Linked DNA regions of Lentilactobacillus curieae. Each later gene encodes a partner of the first gene's protein in a complex. Links are inferred from orthologs where the notes say so. Each region holds a gene or a part of one and is shown in the gene's direction. Other genes may lie near its edges.

Evidence for each region. Proteins that work in one complex are often made in the same cells at the same time.
Region 2: the proteins of pcrA (region 1) and uvrB are in contact, whole or in part, in a crystal structure (PDB 7EGT), measured with the Thermus thermophilus proteins. The link is inferred for Lentilactobacillus curieae from one-to-one orthologs. Residues at the interface, in WP_096412145.1 of Thermus thermophilus: His654, Arg656, Phe657, Gln666, Asp668, Glu669, Lys680, Arg681, Leu682, Ser683, Lys685, Tyr686, Ala687; in WP_096411307.1 of Thermus thermophilus: Glu23, Leu25, Arg26, Asp27, Gly28, Glu29, Arg30, Phe31, Arg55, Glu326, Asp327, Phe328, Glu379, Ser382, Gln383, His398, Gly400, Arg401.

Annotation. Positions count from the first base shown.
Region 1 is NZ_CP018906.1:1,384,991-1,390,024, forward strand. The notes cover bases 824-3,825. They hold pcrA (DNA helicase PcrA), read left to right. Parts: upstream 824-1,203; coding sequence 1,204-3,447; downstream 3,448-3,825. Other genes in these bases: PL11_RS06690 (ATP-grasp domain-containing protein), read left to right, coding at 824-1,114; ligA (NAD-dependent DNA ligase LigA), read left to right, coding at 3,462-3,825. Outside these bases: more of PL11_RS06690, read left to right, coding at 1-823; more of ligA, read left to right, coding at 3,826-5,034. UniProt on the Escherichia coli protein: A helicase with DNA-dependent ATPase activity. Unwinds DNA duplexes with 3'-5' polarity. Translocates on single-stranded DNA with 3'-5' polarity. Initiates unwinding more efficiently from a nicked substrate than double-stranded DNA.
Region 2 is NZ_CP018906.1:1,644,007-1,646,948, forward strand. It holds uvrB (excinuclease ABC subunit UvrB), read left to right. Parts: upstream 1-440; coding sequence 441-2,444; downstream 2,445-2,942. Other genes in the region: trxB (thioredoxin-disulfide reductase), read left to right, coding at 1-295; uvrA (excinuclease ABC subunit UvrA), read left to right, coding at 2,458-2,942. UniProt on the Escherichia coli protein: The UvrABC repair system catalyzes the recognition and processing of DNA lesions. A damage recognition complex composed of 2 UvrA and 2 UvrB subunits scans DNA for abnormalities.

The DNA of each region.
Region 1 (5,034 bases):
TGGTGAAAGTATTAGTAATCTTTCATTAATAACTACCGCTAAAAAAATGGGATTCAAGGTAGCTGTATACAGCAGCAACGAAAGTTCTGATATCATGCAAGTTTCTGATTTTCAGTACATGGGTGACTACACTGATAAATCCTCATTAAAAATGTTTGCTGAAAGATGTGACGCAGTTATCTATAATGATGACCAAATTGGTTCAGACATCGTCGACTATCTTTCTCAGTACACCAGAGTTCCTCAAAATACTGATTTACTCGACATTAACCAGGATCGGTTAATTGAACGTAGTTTTTTTGAGACGCTAAACATGAATATGGCTCCGTACGCAACGATTATCGAACTGGAGGATATTTACCAGGCAATCAATTCAATCGGCTATCCTGCCATTTTAAAGCCCATTCAGAGGGGACTATTAGGTGGCCAAGAACTTTACATTGAAAAACAGAGTGACATTGTAAAGGCATCTGGGATGCTTGATGTTGGGACATACATCCTGGAATCATATGTAAAGCACGATATTGACTATTCGGTAGTTGTGACTCGGGGTGAGAATTCTGATCGGGTAATCTTCCCAGTTATTGAGGATATTTACCAACGTTCTCGCTTAATCACAGCATTTACGCCTGCAAAAATCGAGTCAGGATTAGAAAAAGAAATGATTCGGATTGCTAATGAAATTGCCAATAACTTGGACTATGTTGGTACGTTTGAAGTTTCTTTCTATGTTTCTGAAAACGGGTCGATTTATGTAAACAAAATCGCTCCTAATATGGGAATTGCCGGCTCAGTTTTTGAATACGCACTGAGTGTTGATCAATTTGAACAACATCTCCGGGCAATTGCTGGGTTACCTTTGATGAAACCGATTGTCGGAATTCCTACTGTTTTACAAACTATCAATGAACAAGATTACGGCAGAATTCAAACTCAATGGGTAATCAAAGATAATTGGCACTTCAACTTTTATGGCTTAAATGATGGCCGTCACGGAACAATCGGTCACATTTTAATTCCAACTGAGTCGATTGCCAAAACGTTGATGCAAATTGAAGGAACCAATATTTGGAACAATATTGATTTTGAAGCAAAATATAAAAAAATGGACTAAGTCGGCGTCGTGCCGGCTTTTTTGCTTGCTTTTTGAAAAGCAGCAGTGAGGCTTTTCTGGTATAATTGATTGGATAATTGTGCGAGAGGATGGACAGTAATTTGGCTGATTCAGATTTAATTAAGGGACTAAATACAGAGCAACGCGATGCAGTTTTACACACAGAAGGTCCAGTGCTAATTATGGCTGGGGCAGGTAGTGGTAAAACTCGGGTGTTGACTCATAGAATTGCCTACATAATTGAGAGTAGGAACGTGATGCCATGGAATATTCTGGCCATCACATTTACGAACAAAGCAGCTAAAGAAATGCGCGAACGGGTTTCAGCATTACTCGATGAGAGTGGTAATGATGTTTGGGTGTCAACTTTTCATGCTCTTTGTGTGCGTATTTTAAGAAGAAATATTGATTTATTAGGGTACAACCGAGCATTTACGATTGCCGATCCTAGTGAACAGCGGACGTTGGTAAAGCGAATTTTGAATGATATGAACGTTGATACCAAGAAGTTCGACCCACGGTCAATTTTGTCTGCAATTTCAAACGCCAAGAACGACATGCTGGATCCTGAAGGTTTTAGAAAAAATGCCCGTGGACCATTTGAAGAGATGGTGGCAGATGTCTACGACCGTTACCAAGCAGAGCTTAAGCAAAACCAGTCACTTGATTTTGACGATTTGATCATGATGACGATTGAACTCTTTGACCAACATAAGGATGTTCTGGAGTTCTACCAAGATAAGTTTAAATATATTCACGTTGATGAGTATCAGGATACTAACGAAGCCCAGTACCAATTAGTGACGTTACTTTCACAAAAGTATCGCAATATTTGTGTGGTTGGGGATGCTGACCAGAGTATTTATGGTTGGCGTGGAGCTAACATGCAAAATATATTGAACTTTAAGGATGATTACAAAGATGCTCATGTGACTATGCTTGAGCAAAATTATCGTTCTACAAAGACGATATTGGATGCAGCTAACGCTGTGATTGCCAATAATGATAATCGTGAGGATAAGAATCTGTGGACTGAAAATAATCAGGGAGACAGAATTTCGTATTATCGTGGTCAGACTGAAAATGATGAAGCCCGTTTTGTGGTTTCTAACATCCAAGAAGAAGTTAATAAAGATGGCCAAAACTATGGCAGTATTGCGATTCTTTACAGAACAAATGCTCAATCACGTGTAATGGAAGAAACATTACTCAAGTCAAACATCCCATACACCATGGTTGGTGGGCATAAGTTCTATGATCGTAAAGAAATTCGGGATGTTCTTTCATATTTAACACTGATTGCTAATCCAAATGACTCGATGGGATTTGAACGAGTTGTGAATGAACCTAAACGGGGAATTGGCCCAACCAGTGTTGATAAGCTACGAAGATTTGCAAATGATCACTCGTGGAGTTTGCTAGAGGCTTCTTTGAATGTTGACTTAGCAAATGAGATTTCTGCGAGGGCAAAGAATTCACTCTACCAGTTTGCTGATACGATGGATAAGATTGCTAAAGACGCAAAAGACTTGTCAGTTTCTGATATCACTGAGGCTTTGTTAGATAAAAGTGGGTACCTAGATGCCTTGAAGAGTTCTAAAACGTTGGAAGCTCAATCAAGAGTGGAAAACTTGGAAGAATTTATGTCAGTTACCAAAAAATATGATGACGAGAATCAACAAGCTACTGGAATTGATAACTTAGTCGACTTCCTTAGCGATTTAGCCTTAGTTTCAGATCAAGATGATGTTGATGAAGAATCATCAGCGGTTACGTTGATGACTTTGCATGCTGCTAAGGGACTAGAATTTCCCGTTGTGTTTATCATGGGAATGGAAGAGGGATTATTCCCACTTGGTAGAGCTGCTGCTGATGAAGAGGAATTACAAGAAGAGCGTCGGTTAGCTTATGTTGGAATTACCCGTGCCAAGAAAAAACTCTACATTACCAACGCTTATTCACGGACTCTTTATGGTCGCCGGCAAAATAATCCACAATCAAGGTTTATTGATGAAATTACACCTGATTTGATTCAGTATGAAAATGTTGGCAATGACAGCGGTCCAATTAAGACGCCATTTGATCGTAAGACTGAGCGGGCTTTTTCAACCCCATATCATCGTCCAAGCCAAACGGTTGAAAAACCAAAGGGCTCTGGAGCTGATAAGAAGAGATGGAATGTGGGCGATAAGGTATCACATAAAGCATGGGGAATCGGTACAGTGGTCAAAGTTTCTGGTACCGGTGAAGATATGGAATTAGACATTGCTTTTGATTCTCAAGGAATTAAACTGTTGTTGGCTGCATTTGCGCCAATTCAAAAACAAGAATAAAAGGGGTTTGTAAGATGGCAACTGCAAATATGAATGAAAACTCAGCGAGGGTTCAAGCAGAAGAGCTACGAACAAAATTGAATAAGTGGGCAGATGAGTATTATACGTATGATGCCCCTAGCGTTGAAGATTCTGAATATGATGCAGTCTATCAACAGTTAGTTTATTTGGAAACGCAATATCCAGCCATTATTACCCCAGATTCTCCTACTCAAAAAGTTGGAGATCATACGCTACCAGGGTTCAGTAAAGTGCCACATGATATCCCAATGTTATCTTTAGGAGATGTGTTCTCAGAACAGGAACTAGCAGACTTTGTGGACAGACTGACTAAGTCAGATAACGTGAACTTTGAATATAATTGCGAATTAAAAATTGATGGGCTAGCAATTTCTTTGCGATATGAACAAGGCAAGCTAGTCCAAGGATCTACTAGAGGAAATGGCCAGATTGGTGAAGATATCACCGAGAATTTGAAGACTATCAAATCAATTCCCCGCAAACTAACAAGACCAATCAATATTGAAGTTCGTGGTGAATGTTATATGCCTAAGTCTTCATTTGTTAGTTTGAATGAACAACGGCAAAGGGATGGTCAAACACCATTCGCAAATCCTCGTAACGCAGCTGCTGGTAGCTTACGGCAGCTTGATTCTAAGGAAACGGCCAAGCGAAAATTAAGTACGTTTATGTATAACGTTGCCGATTATGATGACTTATTGACTGATACTCAAAGCGGGCTGCTTGAAGAATTAAAGGAGCTAGGTTTTAACACTAATCCATCTTCGCAAGTGGCACATTCGATGGCAGAAATCGATGCGTATATTGATGAGTACCAAGAAAAACGGGATAGTTTGGAATATGGAATTGATGGAATCGTTATTAAAGTTAATTCACTACCGACTCAAAGGAAGTTAGGCGCAACGGTTAAAGTCCCTCGCTGGGCAATTGCATATAAATTTCCACCAGAAGAGGCCCAGACAGTCGTTCGGGACATTGAGTGGACGGTTGGCAGAACCGGAGTGGTTACCCCAACTGCCGTGATGGATCCAGTGACCTTGGCGGGAACAACTGTTGCTAGGGCTTCACTTCATAACCCTGACTATTTAAATGAGAAAGGGATTCGGATTGGCGATACAGTGGAGCTGCATAAAGCTGGCGATATTATTCCAGAAATCTCGAAATATATTCCAGAAAAACGGCCAGCAGATAGCGTTGCTTATGAAATTCCAACCCAATGTCCATCTTGTGGTTCAGAGCTGGTTCATCTCGATGATGAGGTTGCCTTACGGTGCATCAACCCCAAGTGTCCAGCACAATTGGCGGAGGGGTTGACTCACTTTGCTTCACGGAATGCGATGAATATAGATGGATTAGGTCCTAAAATCATTGCTCAACTTTTCCAAAAACAATTGGTTGACGATGTTAGTGGGTTATACACATTGAGTGTGCAGGACTTGTTAACACTTGATAAATTCGGTGAAAAGTCTGCAACCAACCTGATTAGTGCAATCGAAAATAGTCGTGAAAATTCTTTGGAACGATTGCTATTTGGTTTAGGAATTCGTCATGTTGGTGCCAAAGCTG
Region 2 (2,942 bases), 260 kb from region 1 along the record:
GAATAACGAGACAGACGAAGAAAGTGTTGTGGAAACTTCAGGAGTATTCATCTATGTTGGGTTGTTGCCAATGACCGATCCATTTAAGAGTTTAAACATTACTGATGAATCTGGTTGGATTGTTACTAATGACCATATGGAAACGTCAGTTCCAGGTATTTATGCAATTGGTGACGTGCGTCAGAAGGAACTTCGCCAAATCACAACTGCTGTTGGTGATGGTGGAATTGCTGGTCAACAAGCATTTAAGTACATTGAGGAATTAAACTCAAAGTCACCAGTTAAGGGTGCTTAAAAAGGTACGACAAAATTGATTTGCGAAAGTATGTTCGTATGGTAAAATACTTTTGTGAGTAAGGCTGAAACAAAACTTAGTTTTGCTGAGGCCTTTTTATTTACTTTAAAAAAATCAGCTTTCAAGTTGGATTGGAGGACTTTGATTGATAGAGCGACAGGATGATAGAAAATTTGATTTAGTTTCTCAATACAAACCAACTGGAGACCAACCAAACGCCATCAAGGAATTGGTTGCGGGGGTTGAAAGCGGTGAAAAAGAACAAATTTTAATGGGCGCTACTGGGACTGGAAAGACGTTTACAATTTCTAATGTTATTTCTCAGGTTAATAAGCCAACACTAGTTTTGTCTCACAATAAAACGCTGGCTGGTCAGTTATATAGTGAATTTAAGGAATTCTTCCCTAATAATGCGGTGGAATACTTCGTTAGTTACTATGATTACTATCAACCAGAGGCTTATGTCCCTTCCAGTGATACCTATATCGAAAAGGATTCATCAATCAATGATGAAATTGATAAGTTGCGGCATTCCGCTACCAGTTCACTGTTAGAGAGAAATGATGTTATTGTTGTGGCGTCGGTTTCCTCAATTTTTGGATTAGGTAGTCCTAAAGAATATAAGGACCATGTAGTATCGCTGCGTGTCGGTCAGACAATGGAACGGGATGCACTGTTACGGGCATTAGTTTCGATTCAATTTGATAGAAATGATATCGATTTTCAACGGGGGCGTTTTAGGGTTCACGGAGATGTTGTGGAAGTTTTCCCAGCATCGTTAGATGACCATGCCTTACGAATTGAATTTTTTGGAGACGAGATTGACCGAATTCGCGAAGTCGATACTCTGACGGGTGAAGTTATCGGTGACCGGGAACACGTAGCCATTTTCCCGGCGACTCACTTTTTGACCAATGACGACATTATGAATCAGGCGCTTCCAGAGATTAAAGAAGAGCTTGACCAACAAGTAAAAAAATTTGAGGCGGAAGGTAAACTTCTTGAAGCCCAACGATTAAAGCAAAGAACTACGTATGATATCGAAATGATGCAAGAAATGGGTTACACCAGTGGAATTGAAAATTATTCGCGATTTATGGATCGAAGAAAACCTGGTCAACCACCGTTTACGTTACTAGATTTCTTCCCAAAAGATTTCTTATTGGTTGTTGATGAGTCCCACCAAACGATGCCCCAAGTTCGGGGAATGTACAATGGTGACCGGGCAAGAAAACAACAATTGATTGATTATGGTTTTAGACTGCCATCAGCACTTGATAACCGACCTTTACGTCTGGAAGAATTTGAAAAGCACATCAATCAAGTTATTTACATGTCTGCCACTCCAGGGCCTTATGAATTAGAGCGGACCAAAAATGTTGTTCAACAGATTATTCGGCCAACCGGTTTACTGGATCCAACTATTGATGTCAGACCGATTATGGGTCAGATGGATGATTTGGTTGGCGAAATCAATAAACGAATTGATAAGCATGAGCGGGTTTTCGTTACTACGCTTACCAAGAAAATGGCTGAAGATTTGACCGACTACCTTAAAGATTTAGGAATTAAGGTAAAGTATCTACATTCTGATATCAAGACTTTAGAACGTACTCAGATTATTCGGGACTTGCGACTGGGTAAGTTTGATGTTCTTGTTGGAATCAACCTGTTAAGGGAAGGAATTGACGTTCCTGAAGTTTCATTGGTTGCGATTTTGGATGCTGATAAGGAAGGCTTCTTGAGAAATGAACGTTCATTGATTCAGACAATTGGACGGGCTTCTCGGAATGAGAATGGTGCCGTGATTATGTACGCTGATAAGACAACGGATTCGATGCAGTATGCCATTGATGAAACTAAGAGGCGGCGTTCGATTCAAATCAAGTATAATGAAGAACACGGAATTACTCCGCATACTATTAAGAAGGATATTCGTGGATTGATTGCCTCTACCGTTGAAACTAGCGATAGTGGTGAGAAGGATGACTTTGTTGAAAGCGACTTCCAACAAATGTCTCCTAAGGATCAAAAGGCAATGATTTCCCGACTAGAAGATGAAATGAGATCAGCTGCGAAGGCACTTGATTTTGAACAGGCTGCTACGCTTCGCGACACTGTTATTGAATTAAAAGGTGAAATGGATTAAAGAGGAATTTAAATTGGCAAATGACAAAATAATTATTAGTGGAGCCAGAGCTCACAATTTAAAAAACATCAATGTTTCAATTCCTAAGAATAAATTGATTGTTATGACGGGCTTATCGGGTTCAGGGAAAAGCTCCTTAGCGTTCGACACGCTGTATGCCGAAGGACAGCGTCGTTACGTTGAGAGTTTATCGTCATACGCTCGGCAATTCTTGGGACAGATGGATAAGCCGGATGTTGATTCAATTGAAGGACTTAGTCCAGCAATTTCAATTGACCAAAAAACAACATCAAAGAATCCCCGGTCAACTGTCGGGACGGTTACAGAAATTAACGATTACCTTAGGCTACTTTGGGCTCGTGTAGGAACACCAATTTGTCCAAACGATGGCTCTGTTATTTCTAGTCAATCTGTAGACCAGATGATTCAGCAGATCATGGCACTTCCAGAAAGAACTAAGTTACAAATTTTTTCTCCAATTGTGAGGGGCAAAAAGGG